DNA from 4 places in the Arthrobacter sp. FW306-06-A genome. Region 4 is predicted to be linked to each of the others. Evidence: riboswitches for the same ligand, from Rfam matches in the RefSeq annotation. Region 4 holds a riboswitch; each other region holds the start of a gene.
What was found. Region 4 has a riboswitch for thiamine pyrophosphate ahead of LFT49_RS19220 (ECF transporter S component). Riboswitches for the same ligand answer to the same signal wherever they lie in the genome.

Region 1: another riboswitch for thiamine pyrophosphate. It lies ahead of thiD (bifunctional hydroxymethylpyrimidine kinase/phosphomethylpyrimidine kinase); the one in region 4 lies ahead of LFT49_RS19220 (ECF transporter S component).
Region 2: another riboswitch for thiamine pyrophosphate. It lies ahead of thiO (glycine oxidase ThiO); the one in region 4 lies ahead of LFT49_RS19220 (ECF transporter S component).
Region 3: another riboswitch for thiamine pyrophosphate. It lies ahead of thiC (phosphomethylpyrimidine synthase ThiC); the one in region 4 lies ahead of LFT49_RS19220 (ECF transporter S component).

What each region holds. Positions count from the first base shown of each region.
Region 1 is NZ_CP084552.1:2,571,846-2,576,488, forward strand. It holds gene obgE (GTPase ObgE) at 1-29, opposite strand, end outside; gene rpmA (50S ribosomal protein L27) at 146-409, opposite strand; gene rplU (50S ribosomal protein L21) at 473-781, opposite strand; gene thiD (bifunctional hydroxymethylpyrimidine kinase/phosphomethylpyrimidine kinase) at 1,118-2,638, opposite strand; TPP riboswitch at 2,646-2,743, opposite strand; gene LFT49_RS11885 (Rne/Rng family ribonuclease) at 2,919-4,643, opposite strand, start outside.
Region 2 is NZ_CP084552.1:3,058,357-3,062,999, reverse strand. It holds gene LFT49_RS14235 (RNB domain-containing ribonuclease) at 1-1,400, opposite strand, end outside; gene thiE (thiamine phosphate synthase) at 1,440-2,189, opposite strand; TPP riboswitch at 2,217-2,335, shown strand; gene thiO (glycine oxidase ThiO) at 2,329-3,657, shown strand; gene thiS (sulfur carrier protein ThiS) at 3,654-3,890, shown strand; gene LFT49_RS14215 (thiazole synthase) at 3,895-4,643, shown strand, end outside.
Region 3 is NZ_CP084552.1:2,721,071-2,725,713, forward strand. It holds gene LFT49_RS12745 (hypothetical protein) at 1-301, opposite strand, end outside; gene LFT49_RS12750 (VOC family protein) at 446-1,321, opposite strand; gene LFT49_RS12755 (amidohydrolase family protein) at 1,421-2,503, opposite strand; TPP riboswitch at 2,584-2,691, shown strand; gene thiC (phosphomethylpyrimidine synthase ThiC) at 2,687-4,513, shown strand; gene LFT49_RS12765 (alpha/beta hydrolase) at 4,510-4,643, opposite strand, start outside.
Region 4 is NZ_CP084552.1:4,096,918-4,101,560, forward strand. It holds gene LFT49_RS19210 (energy-coupling factor transporter transmembrane component T family protein) at 1-488, opposite strand, end outside; gene LFT49_RS19215 (ABC transporter ATP-binding protein) at 485-2,032, opposite strand; gene LFT49_RS19220 (ECF transporter S component) at 2,032-2,655, opposite strand; TPP riboswitch at 2,722-2,862, opposite strand; gene LFT49_RS19225 (iron-containing redox enzyme family protein) at 3,143-4,198, shown strand; gene LFT49_RS19230 (glycosyltransferase) at 4,195-4,643, shown strand, end outside.

The DNA of each region.
Region 1 (4,643 bases), 1.5 Mb from region 4:
AGGACTACCCGGTCTACAAAGCTGGCCACGTGGATCTCCTCAAATGCTGTTTACCTGGCGTCCGGAACGCCACATCGATTGTAATGCGGTTAAAAGAACAGTGGAGCGGACCCACAGGCCCGCTCCACCGCTTCAGAACTTGTTGTTACTCTGCAGCTGCAGCAGCAACGATGTTGACCACGCGACGACCGCGGCGGGTGCCGAATTCAACGGCGCCCGGGGTCAGTGCGAACAGGGTGTCGTCACCGCCACGGCCAACGCCGGCGCCCGGGTGGAAGTGGGTGCCACGCTGGCGGACGATGATCTCGCCTGCGGAAACTACCTGGCCGCCGAAGCGCTTGACGCCGAGGTACTGAGCGTTGGAATCGCGACCGTTGCGAGTGGAGCTCGCGCCCTTTTTATGTGCCATCTGAAATGCCTGCCTTTAAAATTCTGGGGAATCTGTTGGAAAACCTGAACAGTAACCGGTGGGTTACTTGATGCCGGTGATCTTGACCTTGGTCAGTTCCTGGCGGTGACCCTGGCGCTTCTTGTAGCCGGTCTTGTTCTTGTACTTCTGGATGACAATCTTAGGACCACGGAGGTCCTGGAGGATTTCAGCCGTAACAGTTACCTTGGCCAGGTCAGCGGCGGCGGAGGTGACTTTGTCACCGTCAACCAGGAGCAGTGCGGGCAGCTCGATGGTGCTGCCGGCTCCACCGGCGACGCGGTTCAGGGTAACGAAGTCTCCAACGGAAACCTTCTCTTGGCGGCCGCCTGCGCGGACAATCGCGTACACCACTTGGGAACTCACTTCTCTCGACGTTTATTACAAAATTTGCGTGCGGCACCCGGCTCGGAAATTGGCTGGGATCCCGCTGTGCCTCAACGCCGTGGATTCCCCGGGGAAATCCGTGAGCCGTCCCGGTGGAGCAGTCCGCTTGTTATACACAGCAGAATGCCCCAGGGTCATAACCCAAGTGTTGGCGTAAGCACCGAAGATCCAGAATACGCTAAATCCGTCCACGGCCGCAAATGAGGCTGGTTCCGGCGGCCCCGCTGTGGTAGTAACCACAAACCCGGCGGGCAGCACCGCAACCATGCCACTCCATCATAGCGGCGGCGCTGCCGGCAGCGGTCAGGAATGAAGTCTCGGCGCGTCGAAGAATTCCACTTCCAAGCGGCAGGACTGCTTGAACGCGGTGACCATCGCTGCTCTTTCATGGTCCGACGCTTTCCGCCCCGCCCCATCCACGATGGCGATGGCCCGGCGGGTGGCTTCGGCGAAGCCCTCGTCGGCGTAGGTGCGCAGCCACGCCGCGTAGGCGTGCCCTTCAGGCTCACAGCTGGAAAGGAACTGGGAGTGCAGCTTCCTGCCCACCTCGGCGTAGAGCCAGAAGCAGGGCAGGACGGCTGCCGCCAGGACTGCGTAGCTGCCCGACGCCGATGCTGCTGTGAGGTGGTCAACGTAGGCCTTGGTGACGGGGCCCAGGCCGCCCTGGACCGGCCGTGTGCTGAGCCAGGAGCGGTGGAGTTCCGTTTCCACTTCGAGGCAATTCTGGGCCGATCCTGCCCAGAACAATTGTTCGGCCTCCGAGGGGGCCAGGGCGCTGGTGCGGGCCAGAACGCGGGAGTACCCGTTGAGGTAAAGGGCGTCCTGGGCCAGGTAGTAGGCGAAGTCCTTCTCGGCCAGGTCTCCCGCGGCCAGGCCGCGGATGAAGTCAAGCGCGTAGATGTCGTCGAGGTCCTGTTGGGCTTCCGTCCATAGCCGGGCCGCGAAGCCGCCTTCCTGCAGTGCCGGCCGCAGATGGTGGAAGTGGTGCACTGGCCCGTTCCCCCGGCCCACTGACAGCTGGCCCGAGTTCTCGAGGGCGCCGGCCAGCCAGGGCTTGACGGTCCGCAGTGTTGCTTCCCAGTCGCCCAGGCGTGCCTGCACGGTTGCCATTGCGGAGGAAAGGGAGCATCCCGTGCCGTGGCTGTTGCGGGTGGCAATACGGGGTCCCGGGACTTCCACTATCTCCTCCCCGAGCAGGCCCGCGGTGTTGACCAGAGCGTCCGGACAGCGCTCCCCCGCCAGGTGCCCGCCCTTGACCAGGATTGTGGCCCCGGTGGCATCGGCCAGGCGCCTGCCCTGGGCCAGCGCCTCATCCCAGCTCTCCGCAGGGGCAGCGCCCATCAGCATGGCAAGCTCGGGCAGGTTGGGGGTGATGAGGTGGGCAAGGGGCAGCAGTTCCCGAAGTGCCGCTTCCGCCGATTCCTTCAGCAGCCGGTCGCCGCTGGTGGCAACCATCACCGGATCGAGAACCACGACGTCGGGACGCACCTTTTCGAGCCAGCCGCGCACAGTGCGGATCACTTCCCTGTCACCCAGCATGCCGATCTTGACGGCGTCGATGTTGATGTCGTCGCTGACGGCATCCAGCTGCTGGGCCAGGAAAGCGGCCGGAGGAACGTGCACGGCCTGCACGCCCTGGGTGTTCTGGGCTGTGAGGGCGGTGATGGCGGCCATGCCATAGCCGCCATGCGCGGCGATGCTCTTAAGGTCTGCCTGGATGCCCGCTCCGCCTGACGGGTCCGAGCCCGCGATGGAGAGGACGCGTGGAACGTCACGGCCTGCCGGCAACTCAATGGGTGCATCGAATGCAGCTGGCAGGGGCATGGAAAGGGTTGAAGACAAGAGACATCCCTTCGCCGGTACTAGCCGGACAGGTTCAACGGGTGTGGATCTCAGCCGGCCTTTTGCGCGGCACCCCGTGTCGGTTTCCAGCCTAGCCGCTGGGGCGTATTCCCAGGAAAGGTGACAGCACCTGCCGCAAAGGGGTGGGTGCCGCACGCAGGAGTCCCCGCCCTGGGACTGTTCCCCGTGTCATTCACCGGGGAACCGTCCACAAAGCGGGGACTCCTGAATGTGTCTTTGTTGCCTGTCCGGGGCTTCCGGCTTACAGCTCCGAAGCCGGGACGCCGACGCCGAGGATAATCGGTTCCGCTGCCGCCTTGCCCGGTTCGGCGGTGGCCTGTGCCTTATCCATTTCCGGGGCCTTGGCCGCGTGCGAATGGCCTCCGGCAGTCGACTGGACGTTTTCGTGGTGCTGGACGGCGGTCTCGTTGGCGGCACCCTGCGCACGGCTGGCACCCCGGTGGCGCCGCGGACGGCGCTGCCGGGACTGTTCCAGCGTGTGGTCCGAATAGTCCTTTTCGCCTGGAACTTCCACCGCGGTGCGGGCTTCCGCTCCCCCGGCTTCAGCCCCTGATTCCGGCGTGGCCGGTGCCGGTGCGGACGGTTCGGCTGCCTGCGGCACCTCCGCGGTCCTGGCCGGAGCGTCCTCCACGGACGACGCCGGCTGGCCCAGGTGGGCGAACGCTTCAGCGAGCCGGTCCAAGGTGAGAGCCGGCTTGGGCTGCTGCTCCTCCGCATGCTCCACGAACGGAAGCGGGACTTCCTCGCCACCGAATGTCAGGACAGCCGCCGGACGCGTGGGGGCGTCGGCGTCGTGTTTCTCCTCCGCCGGAGCCGGCGCAGGCGGGGCGGCGGGCACCTGCCGGGTTGCCGCCACCTCTTCGTCGTGCAGGTGGGCGGCGTGGGCAGCAGCGGCGATGTTGGCCAGGGCAAGGCGGGTTGCTTCTGCCTTGGCATGCCGCTCAGCGTCCGTAGGGTCCGGGTGGACGGTGTGGACCTGGACGGCAGGAGCCGGAGCGGCCTCGGGCTGCTGGCCGTTGCGTCCGCGCCGCCGCTTTCGTTCCGAACGTGCGCCCGGCTGGTTGTTGTCGGTCCGCTGGCTTTCGGTGCGGTGGGCTTCCGGCCGGGCTTCGGGCCGGTTGTCATTGCGCTGGACGTGGTGGTGCTCGGCGGCCACGACATTGGCCCGGCGGTGCTCCACGGGATCGTCGTGGGTCACCACGCCGCGGCCGGCGCAGGCCTCGCACTGCTCGCCGAAGACTTCCAGGAGCCCGGTGCCCATGCGCTTGCGGGTCATCTGGACCAGGCCGAGAGAGGTCACTTCGGCAACCTGGTGCTTGGTCCGGTCGCGGCCCAGGCATTCCACCAGGCGGCGCAGCACCAGGTCGCGGTTGGATTCGAGCACCATGTCGATGAAGTCGATCACGATAATGCCGCCGATGTCGCGCAGCCGCAGCTGGCGTACCACTTCCTCGGCAGCTTCGAGGTTGTTCTTGGTGACAGTTTCCTCGAGGTTGCCGCCGCTGCCGGTGAACTTGCCGGTGTTGACGTCCACCACGGTCATGGCCTCGGTGCGATCGATCACCAGGGAGCCGCCCGAGGGAAGGAAGACCTTCCGTTCGAGGGCCTTGTGGATCTGCTCGTCGATGCGCCAAGCGGAGAAGATGTCCTGGTCCTTGGTCCACTTCTCGAGACGGCCCACCAGGTCCGGGGCCACGTAGGTTACGTAGGCCTCGATGGTGTCCCAGGCTTCCTCGCCCGAGATGATGAGCTTGGAGAAGTCCTCGTTGAAGACGTCGCGGACCACCTTGATGGTCAGGTCCGGTTCGCCGTAGAGCAGTTCGGGGGCCAGGATCTTGGTGGAGGCCGACTGGCTTTCGATGCCTTCCCACTGGGCCCGCAGCCTGTTGATGTCGTGCGTGAGCTCTTCCTCGGAAGCGCCCTCGGCGGCAGTGCGGACAATGACGCCGGCGTGCTCGGGCAGGCG
Region 2 (4,643 bases), 1.0 Mb from region 4:
AGCTCGCCGGCGCAGCGCGCCGTCACTGCGGGTTCGGCAATCTGGATGATCCCGGAGCTGCCGTTGCCGTTCTTGCCGTTTTTCCCGTTGCCGTTAGTGTTCCCGTTCTGCGGCTTGGACCCGGAGATCACGATCGCGTCGAACTCCTGCCCGATGTGGTTCAGCAGCAGGGCCGCCTCCACAGTATCCAGGGCCAGGCGTTCCATCCGTGACGCCAGTTGGTCCGAGCCTGCCATGATGCCCGGCAGCAGCGGCAGGGCCTCCCGCGCCCAGCCGGGAACATCGCCGCCGTTGCTCAGGGCCTCGCAGATGACCAGCACGAAGCGGTCCACTAACCGGCGCAGCGGCGCGGTGGTGTGGGCATAGGCAGCGCCGATGGCGGACTGGATCCCATCCTCGGGGACGGTCCCGTCGAAGGCGGTGTAGGAGGCTCCGCGGAACAGCATGCCTGCCGAATGCATGATGGCCAGCTGCCGCGGATCGGTGGGGTCCAGGGACCGCAGATACTCGCCATAGCTGACTTCGCCGTCCCATGGCCTGCCCAGCACCTCGGTCTGCAGGCGAAAATGCTTCAGCGACCGTTCGTCCGGGGCCGGCATGGTGCGCAGGATGCCCACCTTGCCCTCCAGCATGAGCTGCGCCGCCGCCATCCCGGTCATCAGCGAAATCTGCGCGTTCCAGTCCTCCACCGGAAGCTGTGGAACAGCGTCAATCCGGTAGCCGCCGTCGGGCAGCTGGACAATCTCCTGCTCAGGCATGTTCAGGCTTGCACCTTCACGCGCCCGTTCCAGTGCCACCCGCTTCAGGCCCACCTCACGGAGCAGCTGGAGCACGGGCGGGGCGGTCCCGGCGTCGAGGGCTGCCTGGGCGCCCCGGTAGCTGAGCTTGTCGCGGCTGCGGACCCTCGCGCGACGGACGCTGACCGTCAGTACGGTTGCTTCGCCGTCGAGCGTGAAATCCCAGACGAAGGCCGAACACTCCTGGCCGGGCAGCAGGCTCCCGGCCCCTTCGCTGATGACCTCCGGGTGCAGTGGGATCCGGCCGTCAGGAGCGTAGAACGTCTGTCCGCGCCGCCGCGTCTCCGCGTCCAGGGGGCCTCCCGGCGCAACGAAGGCTGGAACATCGGCGATCGCGTACATCACGCGGTAGCCGTCCCCGTCCAATTCAATAAACACTGCCTGGTCCAGGTCCGTGGAGGATGCCGGGTCGATGGTGACAAACTCGACGGCGGTCAGGTCGTAGGACGGCAGCTGCAGCGCCGCAACGGCAGCCAGGGCGTCTTCCACGGCTTCTGCGGGATACGGGCCCGGAAGCTCAAGCTCCGTCCGCAGCAGGCCCAACGCCTCTTCCAAGGCGTTCTTATGGTCGTGGACGTTGGGAGCCAGCCGATGATGTGACACAAAATTCAGCGTAGCCCCAAGTTCCGCGATTAAGCAGGCTCAGGAACCGGCAGCGTCCAGCGCGTCGAGGAGGGAGGCAGCAGCTGCGGCGGGATCAGGGGCTTCGGTGATGGCCCGGACCACCACGATCCTGCGCGCACCCGCCTCCGCCACCTGGCGGACGTTGCCGTGGTCGATGCCGCCGATGGCAAACCAGGGCACCGGGTCCGCAGCCTGCCGTGACGCCTCGGCCGCGTACTTGACCAGTTCGGGACCGACGGCGGCCCTGCCGGGTTTGGTGGGCGTAGCCCAGACAGGGCCCACGCAGAAGTAGTCCAGCCCGGACGGTGCGGCAGTTGCGGCAAGGGCGGCATCCACCTGCTCGGGCGTATGGCTGGAGAGTCCGATGGCGGCGTTGCCGTCGACCAGCGTGCGTGCGGCCGCCAGCGGCAGGTCCTTCTGGCCGATATGGAACACCGGGGCCCCGGAAAGCACGGCGATGTCGGCGCGGTCGTTGACCGCCCACAGCTTGCCGCGCCGCACCGCCACTTCCTTCAGCACAGCCAAAAGGTCCAGTTCCTCGGCTGCCTCGATGGTCTTGTCACGCAGCTGAATGATGTCCACGCCGCCGGCAAAGGCCGCGTCCACGAACTCCGCAAAATCGCCGCGGTCCCGCCGTGCATCGGTGCAGAGATACAGGCGGGCAGCCTTAAGGGCCTCGCTGTCGCGGGCGTTGACAACCTCGGCATTGGCAACTCCGCCGGCCGGAGCGTGGGAACCTGCGGGAAGGGAAGGGGTGGTCGCATTCATGCCTGCAAGCCTAATTCCTCTAAACTGGGGAGGTACTGCGGGAGCCCGCGGCAGCTGTCACAAAGCGCCGGGCTGAGAGGGCGTCAGAGCCGACCGCTTGACCTGATCCGGTTAATGCCGGCGTAGGGAAGGAACCCAGATGCGTACCCCCGGCACCACCCAGCCCTCGTCCGTTGATGCGTCCATTCCCCCCACCCTTCGTGCCGACGTCGCCGTCATTGGCGGGGGAGTGGTGGGACACGGTATCGCCTGGGAACTGCAGCGTTCCGGACGCTCCGTCGTCCTCATTGACGACGCGCCAGGTTCCGGCGCGAGCTGGGCTGCCGCCGGCATGCTGGCCCCCGTGAGCGAACTGCACTACCAGGAGGAGGACCTCCTGGAACTCATGCTGGAGGCATCGTCACGGTGGCCGGCATTCGCGGCCGCCGTCGCCGATGCATCGGGCACGGATTCCGGATACCTCACGACGCCGACACTCGCCGTGGGCGCCGACGCCGCCGACCGCCGCGCCCTGATGGACCTGCGCACAGTTCAACAGGCGAGCGGGCTGTCCGTGGAACCCCTGACCGTCCGGGAGGCCCGCAAACGCGAACCCCTCCTCAGCCCCGCCATCGCCTGCGCCCTCGATACCCCGGGGGACCACCAGGTGGATCCCCGCCGGCTGGTGGCGGCCCTGCGGCTGGCACTGGCCGGCGGCGCCCGCGAAACGCACCACCTCGCCGTGGCAGGGGCAGTGGACGGTTACGCAGTGCCGGAGCGGGCAAGCGGGCTGTTGTGGGAGGACGGCATCGTTACGGGGGTTCGGCTCGCCGGTGGCGGCACCGTCCTGGCAGCGGAAACCGTGGTGGCCAACGGGCTGCAGGCGGGGGCGCTCGCGGACCTCCCCCATGGCCTCGAGCTGCCCCTGCGTCCCGTCCACGGGGACATCCTCCGGCTTGCAGTGCCCGGCCCCCTCCAGCCCCTGGTGACCGCAACGGTGCGGGGACTGGTGCACGGAGTTCCGGTGTACATCGTTCCGCGCCGGGACGGGACCGTGGTGATCGGAGCCACCCAGCGCGAGGACGCCCTGTCCGACGCCGTCAGTGCCGGCGGCGTCTACCAGCTGCTGCGCGATGCCCAGGCGCTGGTTCCCGCCGTCGCCGAGCTCGAACTTCTGGAATGCACGGCCCGGGCCCGCCCGGGAACCCCGGACAATGCGCCGCTGCTGGGAAGGGTGCCGGTGGACCTGGCCTTAAGAAGCGAAGGATCCGCAACGGAAGCCGGTTACGTTCCGGGGCTCATCATCGCCACCGGTTTTTTCCGGCACGGCGTCCTGCTCACACCCGCTGCAGCAGCCATCTGCACGGATCTGCTCGACGGAAAAGCCGACCCCCGCTGGGTCCCCTTCCGCCCGGGCCGGTTCTCCGGCCCGGGAACGGCCACCCACGGCCTCCACGACAATGGCACCCACACCAAGGAAACAGCGTGAACATCACCCTCAACGGAAACCCGCACACGGTGGCCGACGGCGCCTCCATCACCACACTCGTCAGCCAGGTCACCGGACGCCCGCTGGCTGACAACGGGCAGGCGACGGACGGCGGGAAGCTGGGCGTCGCCGTCGCCCATAACGCCCAGGTGGTGCCGCGCAGCCAATGGTTCGCCACGGCGCTCGCCGAGGGCGACGACATCGAACTCGTTACAGCAGTACAGGGAGGCTGACGCCATGACCGAAACCAGCACCATCAACCCCGCCGGGAACACCGGTGCCGGCGACGCCCTGGTGATTGACGGCGTCGCCCTGAAATCCCGCCTCATCATGGGCACCGGCGGAGCGCCCAGCCTGGACGGCCTGGGCGCAGCACTCCTGGCCTCCGGCACCGCCCTGACCACCGTGGCCATGCGGCGTTACTCACCCGCCGAAACCGGCTCGCTGTTCCAGCTGCTGGTGGACCACGGGATCCGGGTGTTGCCCAACACCGCCGGCTGCTTCACCGCCAGGGATGCTGTGCTCACAGCGGAACTTGCGCGGGAGGCCCTGGAAACGGACTGGGTGAAGCTCGAGGTCATCGCCGACGAGCAGACCCTCCTGCCGGACGCCGTGGAGCTCGTGGAAGCCACGGAGCAGCTGGTGAACCGAGGCTTCAAGGTGTTCGCCTACACCAACGATGATCCCGTACTTGCGCTGCGGCTCGAAAACCTCGGCGCCGCCGCCGTGATGCCCCTGGGCGCCCCTATCGGCACCGGCCTGGGGATCCTGAACCCGCACAACATCGAGCTCATCGTTTCGCGTGCGTCGGTTCCGGTGGTCCTGGATGCAGGCATCGGTACGGCGTCGGACGCCGCCCTTGCCATGGAGCTGGGCTGTGACGCCGTACTGCTGGCCACTGCCGTGACGCGGGCGCAGAACCCCGCCCTTATGGGCGAGGCGTTCAAACACGCCGTGATCGCCGGCAGGATGGCCCGGGCGGCCGG
Region 3 (4,643 bases), 1.4 Mb from region 4:
TGCCTTCGCCTTCGGTTTCGTATGAGAGCAGATCCGCCAGGGCGCGGACCATGGCCGGCGGCACGGCGAGGAGCGAGTCGCTGGCAACGTCCACCATGGTCAGCTCGTAGTCGGCGCCGCCCGCGTGGACGGCCGTTCCCGCCAGGTCGCCCAGCTGCTCAACCTCGAAGTCGCTGATTCCCTGGATCCGCACCGCATGGGCGGCAGGGCCGCCAGCCGCGGAGCCGCTGCCCTCGTCGAGGATGCCGGCGCGTTTCAGCGCGGCGTCATGGGTGGCGACAAAGATCTCGGTGAAGCCCATGGGGTTGCCCTTCTTCCGTTAGCGGGACAGCGCGCCGGGCGCTGCCCGGCCGTACGGGATCAGCCTAGTAGTTGCCCGCCTGCCCGCGCACGCCGGACCCTTTCTGTGCTGCCCCGCCGCGCAAACGGGGGCCAAGTCCACCCGTCAGCGGACGGCTACCCGGATCCGGTTGCGCCACGGGTCCTCGAAGCGGAGCTCGGCACCGGTGTGGTGCGAGGCCACTCCGGCAACCTTGAGGCGGTCCGCCAGCGCCCCGACGTCGTCCCCTGAAGGAACTTCAATCAGCACCTCGCCGAGCCCCAGGGTGTCCTTGCGCGGCCCGGCACCGCGGCTGTTCCAGACGTTCATTGCCATGTGGTGGTGGTAGCGGCCGGCGGAAACAAACAATGCCTGCCCGTGCCAGCCGGCCGTCTTTTCGAAGCCGAGGGTTCCCACGTAGAAGTCCCGGGCGGCCTGGACGTCACCCACCTGGAGGTGCACGTGGCCAACGCCTGCGGTTGTCCGGCGCTGGCCTTCCAGCGACTCTTCGGTGAGGTACTGCTCCAGGTAGCGCTGCGGCGGGAGGGCAAGGCTGTCCATGACGACGTCCGTCCCGTTCCAGGACCAGTTGCTGCGCGGGCGGTCCCAGTACAGTTCAATGCCGTTGCCCTCGGGGTCGGTGAAATAGAAGGCCTCGCTCACCAAGTGGTCGGCGCTGCCGGTGAAGGACCGCGGCTCGTACTGGGCGGCCGTGGCGACGGTGGCGGCCAGGGAAGCCTGGTCTTCGAACAGCAGGGCGGTGTGGAACAGGCCCGCCTCTCCCCTGCCGGGAATATGCAGTCCCGGCGCCGGGGCCAGGTGGACCAGCGGCCTGCCGAGCCGGCCAAGGTAGAGTCCGCCGTCCTGCTCAGCCACCACCTCGAGTCCCAGCGCGCGCTGGTAGTAGTCGGCCATGAGCTTCATGTCGCCCACCTTGAGCATCACGGTGCCCATGGCGAGGTCGGCAGGAAGAAGATCCTGGCTGCTGGCTGCTGCGGTCATTGATGGCTCCTTGTGTTGGAGGCCGTCCCAATGGCGGCCTGTCACACATTAAAATTACTTGAAGCTTCAATTTATTCCAAGTCCCCAAGGGCCCTCTGGTCAGCGGATGATGCGGCCGCCCAGCACCACATGCTCAAGCGACCTGATGGTCTCCGGCACGGCCCGGGGGTCTTCCCGGCACACCACCGCGTCGGCCCGCGCTCCTTCCGCCAGGACGCCCGCCCCCAGCCAGGTCCGGGCGGCCCAGCATGCGGCATCCAGTGCTGCCGTCATTGGCAGGCCGGCGCCGTGCAGTTCAAGGATTTCGTCCGCGATCCTGCCGTGGCGGATTGTGCTGCCGGCATCGGTTCCGGCAAAGATGCGCACGCCGGCTGCGTGGGCCTCGGCCGCCCGTTCCAGCCTGCGTTCCCACAGGGCGCGCATGTGGGCGGCGTAGCGCGGGAACTTGGAATCCGCCTGCGCCGCGATGTCCGGAAAGGTGGCGATATTGATGAGGGTGGGCACGATCGGTATGCCCTGTTCGGCGAACCGGGGCAGGTGGCGGGGCAGGAGGCCCGTGGCATGTTCAATGCAGTCGATTCCGGCATCCAGCATCTGGTCCAGGGTGTCCTCGGCGAAACAGTGGGCGGTCACCCGGGCACCTTCGTCATGCGCTGCCTGGACGGCGTCACGGACGACGGCGGCGGGAAAGGAAGGAGCCAGGTCACCGGCGCCGCGGTCAATCCAGTCCCCCACCAGCTTGACCCAGCCGTCGCCGTCGCGCGCCTGCTTGCGGACGGCCTCCACGAGGCCCTCCGGCTCCACTTCCTCCGCGAAGCCGCGCAGGTAGCGCCGCGTTCGGGCGATGTGCCGCCCGGCACGGATCAGCAGCGGGAAATCCCCGCGGCCCTGCATCCAGCGGGTGTCGGCCGGTGAACCGGCGTCACGGACCAGCAGGGTTCCTGCGTTGAGGTCAGCCAGGGCCTGCTCCGCAGCCGTGGCGGCGTCAACGGGGCCGCCCGGTCCCAGCCCGATGTGGCAGTGCGCGTCAACGAAACCCGGCAGTACCCAGCCATGGAGGACCCTGCCCGGCTCCGTCACGGGACGGGTGAAGGTGAGGCTCCCGTCCACGGACCAAAGCCCGTACCGGATGCTGTCGGGTCCGGTCAGGACGGGTCCGCTGAATTCAATGACTTGTGGCATCAGGACTTCCTTTCATTGCCCGGACAGGCTAGCACCGCGGATTGTGACAACGCGGTCCCAGGGGCCTGTGGTAGCTTCGTTCCTGACCACACGGGTGCCCCTGCAGGGGCTGAGATCGGGCTGACGCGGCCTGCGACCGTTGAACCTGTCCGGGTAATGCCGGCGAAGGAAGTGAGTATTCCCTTGAGTACACAAAACACCCAGTTAAACGCTGCCCAAATCCAGGCAGAAACAACAGCGGACGCTCAGACAGCACTTCAGGTGACCCAGTCCCTGAAGTCGCATTCGCTGGCCTTTATCGAAGATCCCGGCGCCGGGATCCGGGTGCCGGTAACGGAAATTTCCCTTGAGCCATCCCCCAACGGCCGGCCCAACGAACCGTTCCGCACCTACCGGACAGCGGGGCCGGGCAGCGACCCCGTCCGGGGCCTTCAGCCCTTCCGTTCGGAGTGGATTGAGGCACGGGCAGACACCGAGGCGTACACCGGCAGGGAGCGCAACCTGCTCGATGACGGCCGCTCGGCAGTCCGCCGGGGTGCCGCCTCTGCAGAATGGAAGGGCGCCCGGCCGGTGCCCCGCCGCGCCGTCGACGGCCGGACAGTGACGCAGATGCACTATGCCCGGCAGGGCATCATCACCCAGGAAATGCGGTTCGTGGCGCTGCGGGAAAACTGCGACGTCGAGCTGGTCCGCAGCGAGCTGGCCGCCGGCCGCGCGATCATCCCCAGCAACATCAACCATCCCGAGTCCGAGCCGATGATCATCGGCAAGGCCTTCCTGGTGAAGATCAACGCCAACATCGGCAATTCCGCGGTCACCAGCTCCATCGCGGAGGAGGTGGACAAGCTGCAGTGGGCCACGCAGTGGGGCGCCGACACCGTCATGGACCTGTCCACCGGCGACGACATCCACACCACCAGGGAATGGATCATCCGCAACTCCCCCGTCCCCATCGGGACAGTACCGATCTACCAAGCCCTGGAAAAGGTCAACGGCGAGGCCAACGCGCTGACATGGGAGATTTTCCGCGACACTGTCATTGAACAGTGCGAGCAGGGCGTTGACTACATGACCATCCACGCCGGCGTGCTGCTGCGGTACGTCCCGCTCACAGCCAACCGCGTAACGGGCATCGTCTCGCGCGGCGGCTCCATCATGGCCGGCTGGTGCCTGGCCCACCACCAGGAAAACTTCCTGTACACGCACTTCGATGAGCTATGCGAGATCTTCGCGAAGTACGACGTTGCGTTTTCCCTGGGTGACGGTCTGCGCCCCGGTTCCACCGCTGACGCCAACGACGCCGCCCAGTTCGCGGAGCTGGACACGCTGGCCGAGCTGACGCAGCGCGCCTGGGAATACGACGTGCAGGTGATGGTGGAAGGCCCTGGCCACGTCCCCTTCCACCTGGTCCGGGAAAACGTCGAGCGCCAGCAAGAGCTGTGCAAGGGCGCGCCGTTCTACACCCTGGGGCCGCTGGTGACTGATGTTGCCCCGGGCTATGACCACATCACGTCGGCCATCGGTGCCACCGAGATTGCCCGGTACGGGACCGCGATGCTCTGCTACGTCACCCCGAAGGAACACCTGGGCCTGCCCAACAAGGACGACGTGAAGACCGGCGTGATCACCTACAAGATCGCCGCCCATGCTGCGGACCTGGCCAAGGGCCACCCGGGCGCGCACGAGCGGGACGACGCGCTGTCCAAGGCCCGTTTCGAGTTCCGCTGGCGGGACCAGTTCGCGCTGTCCCTGGACCCTGTCACCGCCGAGGCGTTCCACGATGAGACGCTGCCGGCCGAGCCCGCCAAAACGGCGCACTTCTGCTCGATGTGCGGGCCTAAGTTCTGCTCCATGCGGATCAGCCAGGACATCCGTGATGAATTCGGCTCCGCGGAGGCCCAAGCGGCGCTTGCCGGCGTGGCATCGGGGATGCGGGAGAAGAGCGAGGAGTTCCTGGCCGCGGGCGGCAAGGTGTACCTGCCGGAGCTGCGGGTTCCCGCGGAAAGCTAGGACGCCCGGGCCGGCTGGCTCCGGCTGACCTGCCGAATGAACTGCCGGATTGCCTGGTCCCCCTCCGGGGAGTCCTGGGGCCGGTGCCCTCCCGTGGCAACGCGGTGCAGGGCGCCGGTCTCCCGAAGGT
Region 4 (4,643 bases):
GCCATGAGCCCCACCAGCCGCATTGCGGCGAGGGTTCCCAGGACAAACCGGTGCGGCAGGCGCGCTTTCTGCGCCAGCGCATCGGCAAGGTCCGTGGGATCAGTGCAGCTCATCAGGAGCACCGCCGGAAGGGCGATGGCAAAGCCGCGCAGGAGGAAGCCGATCCCCAGCTGAAGGGAACCTTCGCTCATGGTCCAGATGCCGGCGTCGAGCAGGATCCTGCCGCTGTCCGGCGCCAGGATGGACGTGCTCCAACCGCCTATGGCGGCCGCGAGGATCAGCGGCCAGCCCCGCTGCCACAGCAGGGACAGGGTGAGCCCGGCCAAGGGAAAGAGCAGAAGCTCGAAGACCAACGCCACGGATGCCGAGACCCAGTCGATGGACAGGGCAAGGACGGCGGTGATGAGCAGGACCGCCGCGAATTTGCTGAGCGGGTTGGCGCGGGTGAGCACGGCCCGGTTGCCGCTGAGGGTGAGTTGCTGCCTCATGGCGCCACCGTTTCCGCAGCCACCATCCGCAGCTCCTCGCCGCCCAGCGCCTCGGTGAATTCGGCATCATGGGTCACCGAAACCACCGCCGTTCCGGCATCAAGCAGCTCGGACAGGAACGAGGCCAACTCGGCCCAGGTGTTGGCATCCTGCCCGAAGGTGGGCTCGTCAAGGACCAGGACCCGGGGGCTGGCGGCAAGGACGGTGGCCACAGACAGCCGCCGCTTTTCACCGCCGGAGAGCGTGTACGGGTTCGCATCCACCAGCTGGGTGAGCCGCAGCCGCTCCAGCAGCTCGTCAACCCGGTCCTCACCATGGCCCAGGTGCCGGGGGCCAAAGCGCAGCTCATCCAGCACTTTGCCGGTCACGAACTGGTGCTCAGGCTCCTGGAACACCGTCCCTACGCGGGAAATCAATTGCTCGGCCTTCCACCGGAACGGGTCGATGCCCGCACCCCGGCTGAGGTCCAGGGTGGCGGAGACTTTTCCGGAGACCGGCTCCAGGAGGCCGGCAAGGGTCAGCGCGAAGGTCGACTTGCCGGCGCCGTTGGGACCGGTGATGGCCAGGGCCTGCCCGGCGCGGACCTGCGCGGCCACGCCTTCCTGGACGGGGACGGGCGGGATCCTGCGGAAGCCCTTGCGGCGGGGTCGTTCGCGGGAAACACCCAGCTGTTCGGCCGCCAGCAGGAGATTCCCCGTTCCCGGCGCCTGCACCGCAGCCCGGGCACGGGCGGCCGGGACGTAGCCGGGAACCCACACCCCCGCCGCGGCGAGCATGGTGCGCGCCTCACTGAGTACCCGGTCCGGCGGCCCGTCCAACAGCACGGCGGGCTCGGAGGCGGAGCCCGGCTGCAGGACCACGATCCGGTCCACCAGGTCCTTCCACACCGACACCCGGTGCTCCACCACCACCAGGGTGGCCCCGGTCTTGTCCAGGCAGCGCGCCACGGCGTCGCGGACTTCCAGCACCCCGTCCGGGTCCAGGTTGGCGGTGGGCTCATCCAGCAGGATCAGCCCCGGGCGCATGGCCAGGATCCCCGCCAGCGCCAGGCGCTGCTTTTGCCCGCCGGACAGGGCCGACGTCGGGTGGTCCAGCGGGAGGTGGGACAGTCCGACGTCGGCAAGCGCCTCGTGCACGCGCGCCCAGATGGCGTCACGCGGCACGGCAAGGTTCTCGGCTCCGAACGCAACGTCGTCCCCCACCCGCGACAGGACCACCTGCGTCTCCGGGTCCTGCTGCATCAGGCCGGCGCGGCCGCGCTGGGAGCGGGGCACGGCGCCGTCAACCAGCAGCGAACCCGACTCGTCGGCGTCGCCCGCCTCGCCGTCGTCGTCAATGTCTCCCAGTACGCCGGCCAGCGCATGCAGGAGCGTCGACTTTCCGGCGCCCGAGGGGCCCAGCAGCAGCACCCGCTCGCCGGGGCTGATGTCCAGGTCAAGGGCATGGACCGCGGGCCTGGCCCTGCCGGCATGCCGCCAGCCCCAGCCGCGGGCAGTGACCGCCGCGGGGCGGACGGCGCCGGCTGCGCCCTGGGAGGGTGCCATCAGGAGAAGACTGGCTCCGTGGCAGCCCTGCGGGACGCGAAGGAGCTCAGTACGCCGGTGCGGGCCAGGCCGCGGGTGGCGAGCCAGGACAGGCCGCCGGCCAGGACGGCGCCGGAGATGGTGGTGAGGACGATGTAGGCGAACTTGTCCGCACCTGAGTAGGCGATGTTCCAGCCCCACGGCGCGAACGAGTCATTCAGGCCGCAGAAGAAGCCGGCCGCGGCGCCTGCCAGCAGGGAGACGGGCAGGTTGAACTTGCGGTAGGCGAAGATGATGAAGATGATCTCCGCACCCAGGCCCTGGATTAACCCCGAGAACAGGACCGAGGCGCCGTACTGCGAGCCCATGAGCAGCTCTCCGGTGGCGGCCACGGTCTCGCAGAACAGCGCCGCGCCCGGCTTGCGGATGATGAGCATGCCCAGCACGCCCGGAATCATCCATCCGCCGGCCAGCAGACCGGTGAGCGGCGGGTAGGCCGCGTTCATGGGGGCGGACAGTGCTGCCGCGCCCTGGTCCCATGCCCAGAAGATGACGCCGCCGGCGATGGCCACCAGCGCGGCCACCACGATGTCCACGACGCGCCAGGACCTGCTGGTGGTCTTCTTGATTGCTGCAGTGCTCATGTGATCCTCCTGGGGAACAGGAGGGGAAAGTGGACCGGCTGACGGCCCGTTGCCGTGCAGCCGCGACACTTTGAGAACTCGACTCCCTTGCGCCGGTACTAACCGGATCAGGTTCGAGGGTCTGCGGCGGTCCGCACTCTCAGCGCCCACCTGCGGTGCCCGGCTTTAGCCAGGATGCCCGACGGCGGCGCTCCCCTGTCGTTTTTAGTGTTGCTTTTTGGTTAGGGTAAGGCTTTTGATTTGCCCATCCGGGCGTGGTCCAGTTTACACCGAACGGCGCTGGATTGAGGGCTGCGGGCGCCAACCGGACAGGATGTGACCGGCCGTGCGTGGTGGCGCCAGGCATGGAAATAAGCGCGCTTAGCTTTTATTAGTAATCATGCTTACTATGTTGTCTCCCGGGTTTCGAGGAGTACGGGCACATGGGACTCACCATGGTCGGCCCCGCGTTCGTTCCCGTCAGCAGCGCGGCAGACCAAGGAGCACCATGAGAATCCCGGAAACCAGAGGCCCCGTCAGCAGCGCACTGTTCAAAGTCCTGGCGCAGGCTCCGGACGCCGCCGGGCCGGGCCTGGATGGGCTGTACTCCCTGGTGGTGCGGCAGCTGGCCGGAACCGGCGACATCATTGCCGACGAGGACATCCAACTCGCACTATTCTGCCTTTACGAACTCCATTACTCCGGGCTGGACGGCGTTTCAGACAGCTGGGAGTGGGAGCCTGCGCTGATCAGGGTCCGGCGGCTGATCGAGGAACCCTTCGAAGCGGCACTGCGCGCTGCCGCCAAGGAGGCGGCAGGAAACTTCGAACTGCCCGACGGAATTGCCATGACCAGTGACGCCGTTGCCGACGTCCTCTTCGGCCTGGCCGCCACGGACACCGGCCCCAGCCTGTCCCGCTACGTGGCCCGGAAATCCACCCTGGACCAGCTCAAGGAGTTCCTGGTCCACAAATCCATGTACCAGCTGAAGGAAGCCGACCCGCACACCTGGGCCATTCCGCGGCTCAGCGGCAGGCCGAAGGCGGCCCTGGTGGAAATCCAGGCGGACGAATACGGCGGCGGCCGGCCTGAGCGGATGCACAGCGCGCTGTTCGCCCGGACCATGCGCGGCCTGGGCCTGGATGACAGCTACGGCGCCTACGTGGACACGGTCCCGGCAATCTCCCTGGCTTCCGTCAACCTCATGTCGCTCTGCGGCCTGAACCGCCGGCTCCGCGGTGCCATCACCGGGCACCTCGCCATCTACGAAATGACCTCCTCGCAGCCCAACCGCTTCTACGGCAACGGATTCCGCCGGCACGGCTTCGGCCCTGACATCACGCACTACTTTGACGAGCACGTGGAGGCCGACGCCGTGCACGAACAGATTGCGGGACGGGACCTCGCCGGCGGCCTGGTGGAAGCCGAACCGCAACTGCTTGCCGATGTCCTGTTCGGGGCGACGGCGGTCATGGCCATCGACAGCCGCCTTACCGCCCACCTGATGTCGTCCTGGGAAGCCGGGCAGACATCGCTCCGGGCGGCCGTACCGGCGGCAGCGTGACAGCCGCGCCCGCGGCAGTCGCTCCCGGGGCAAGGGAAGGGCGTCCCCGTTTGGTCTCCGACGCGGAGTACATCCTTCCCCTGCGCTGGACGGAGGACTCGGGCCTGGCAGAGTTGGCCGGTTACCTCCGCCAACTGGTGGGCTGGATTCCGGTCACCGTGGTGGACGGCTCAGACCCCGACCTCTTCGACCGGCACCGTGCCACGTTTCCGGCAGCGGTCCGCCACATCCGGCCGGACACCCCGCCGGACAGCATTGCCCTTCACGGGCAGGTCAGTAACGGCAAGGTGGCAGGCGTCATGACCGGCGTGCGCACCCCGGGTGCGCCGTTCCTTGTCATCGCAGACGACGACGTCCGCTATACGCGCGAGGCCCTCGCCGCCGTCGTCCATCACCTGGAATCCGCTCACGTGGTACGCCCGCAGAACTACTTCACCCCCCTCCC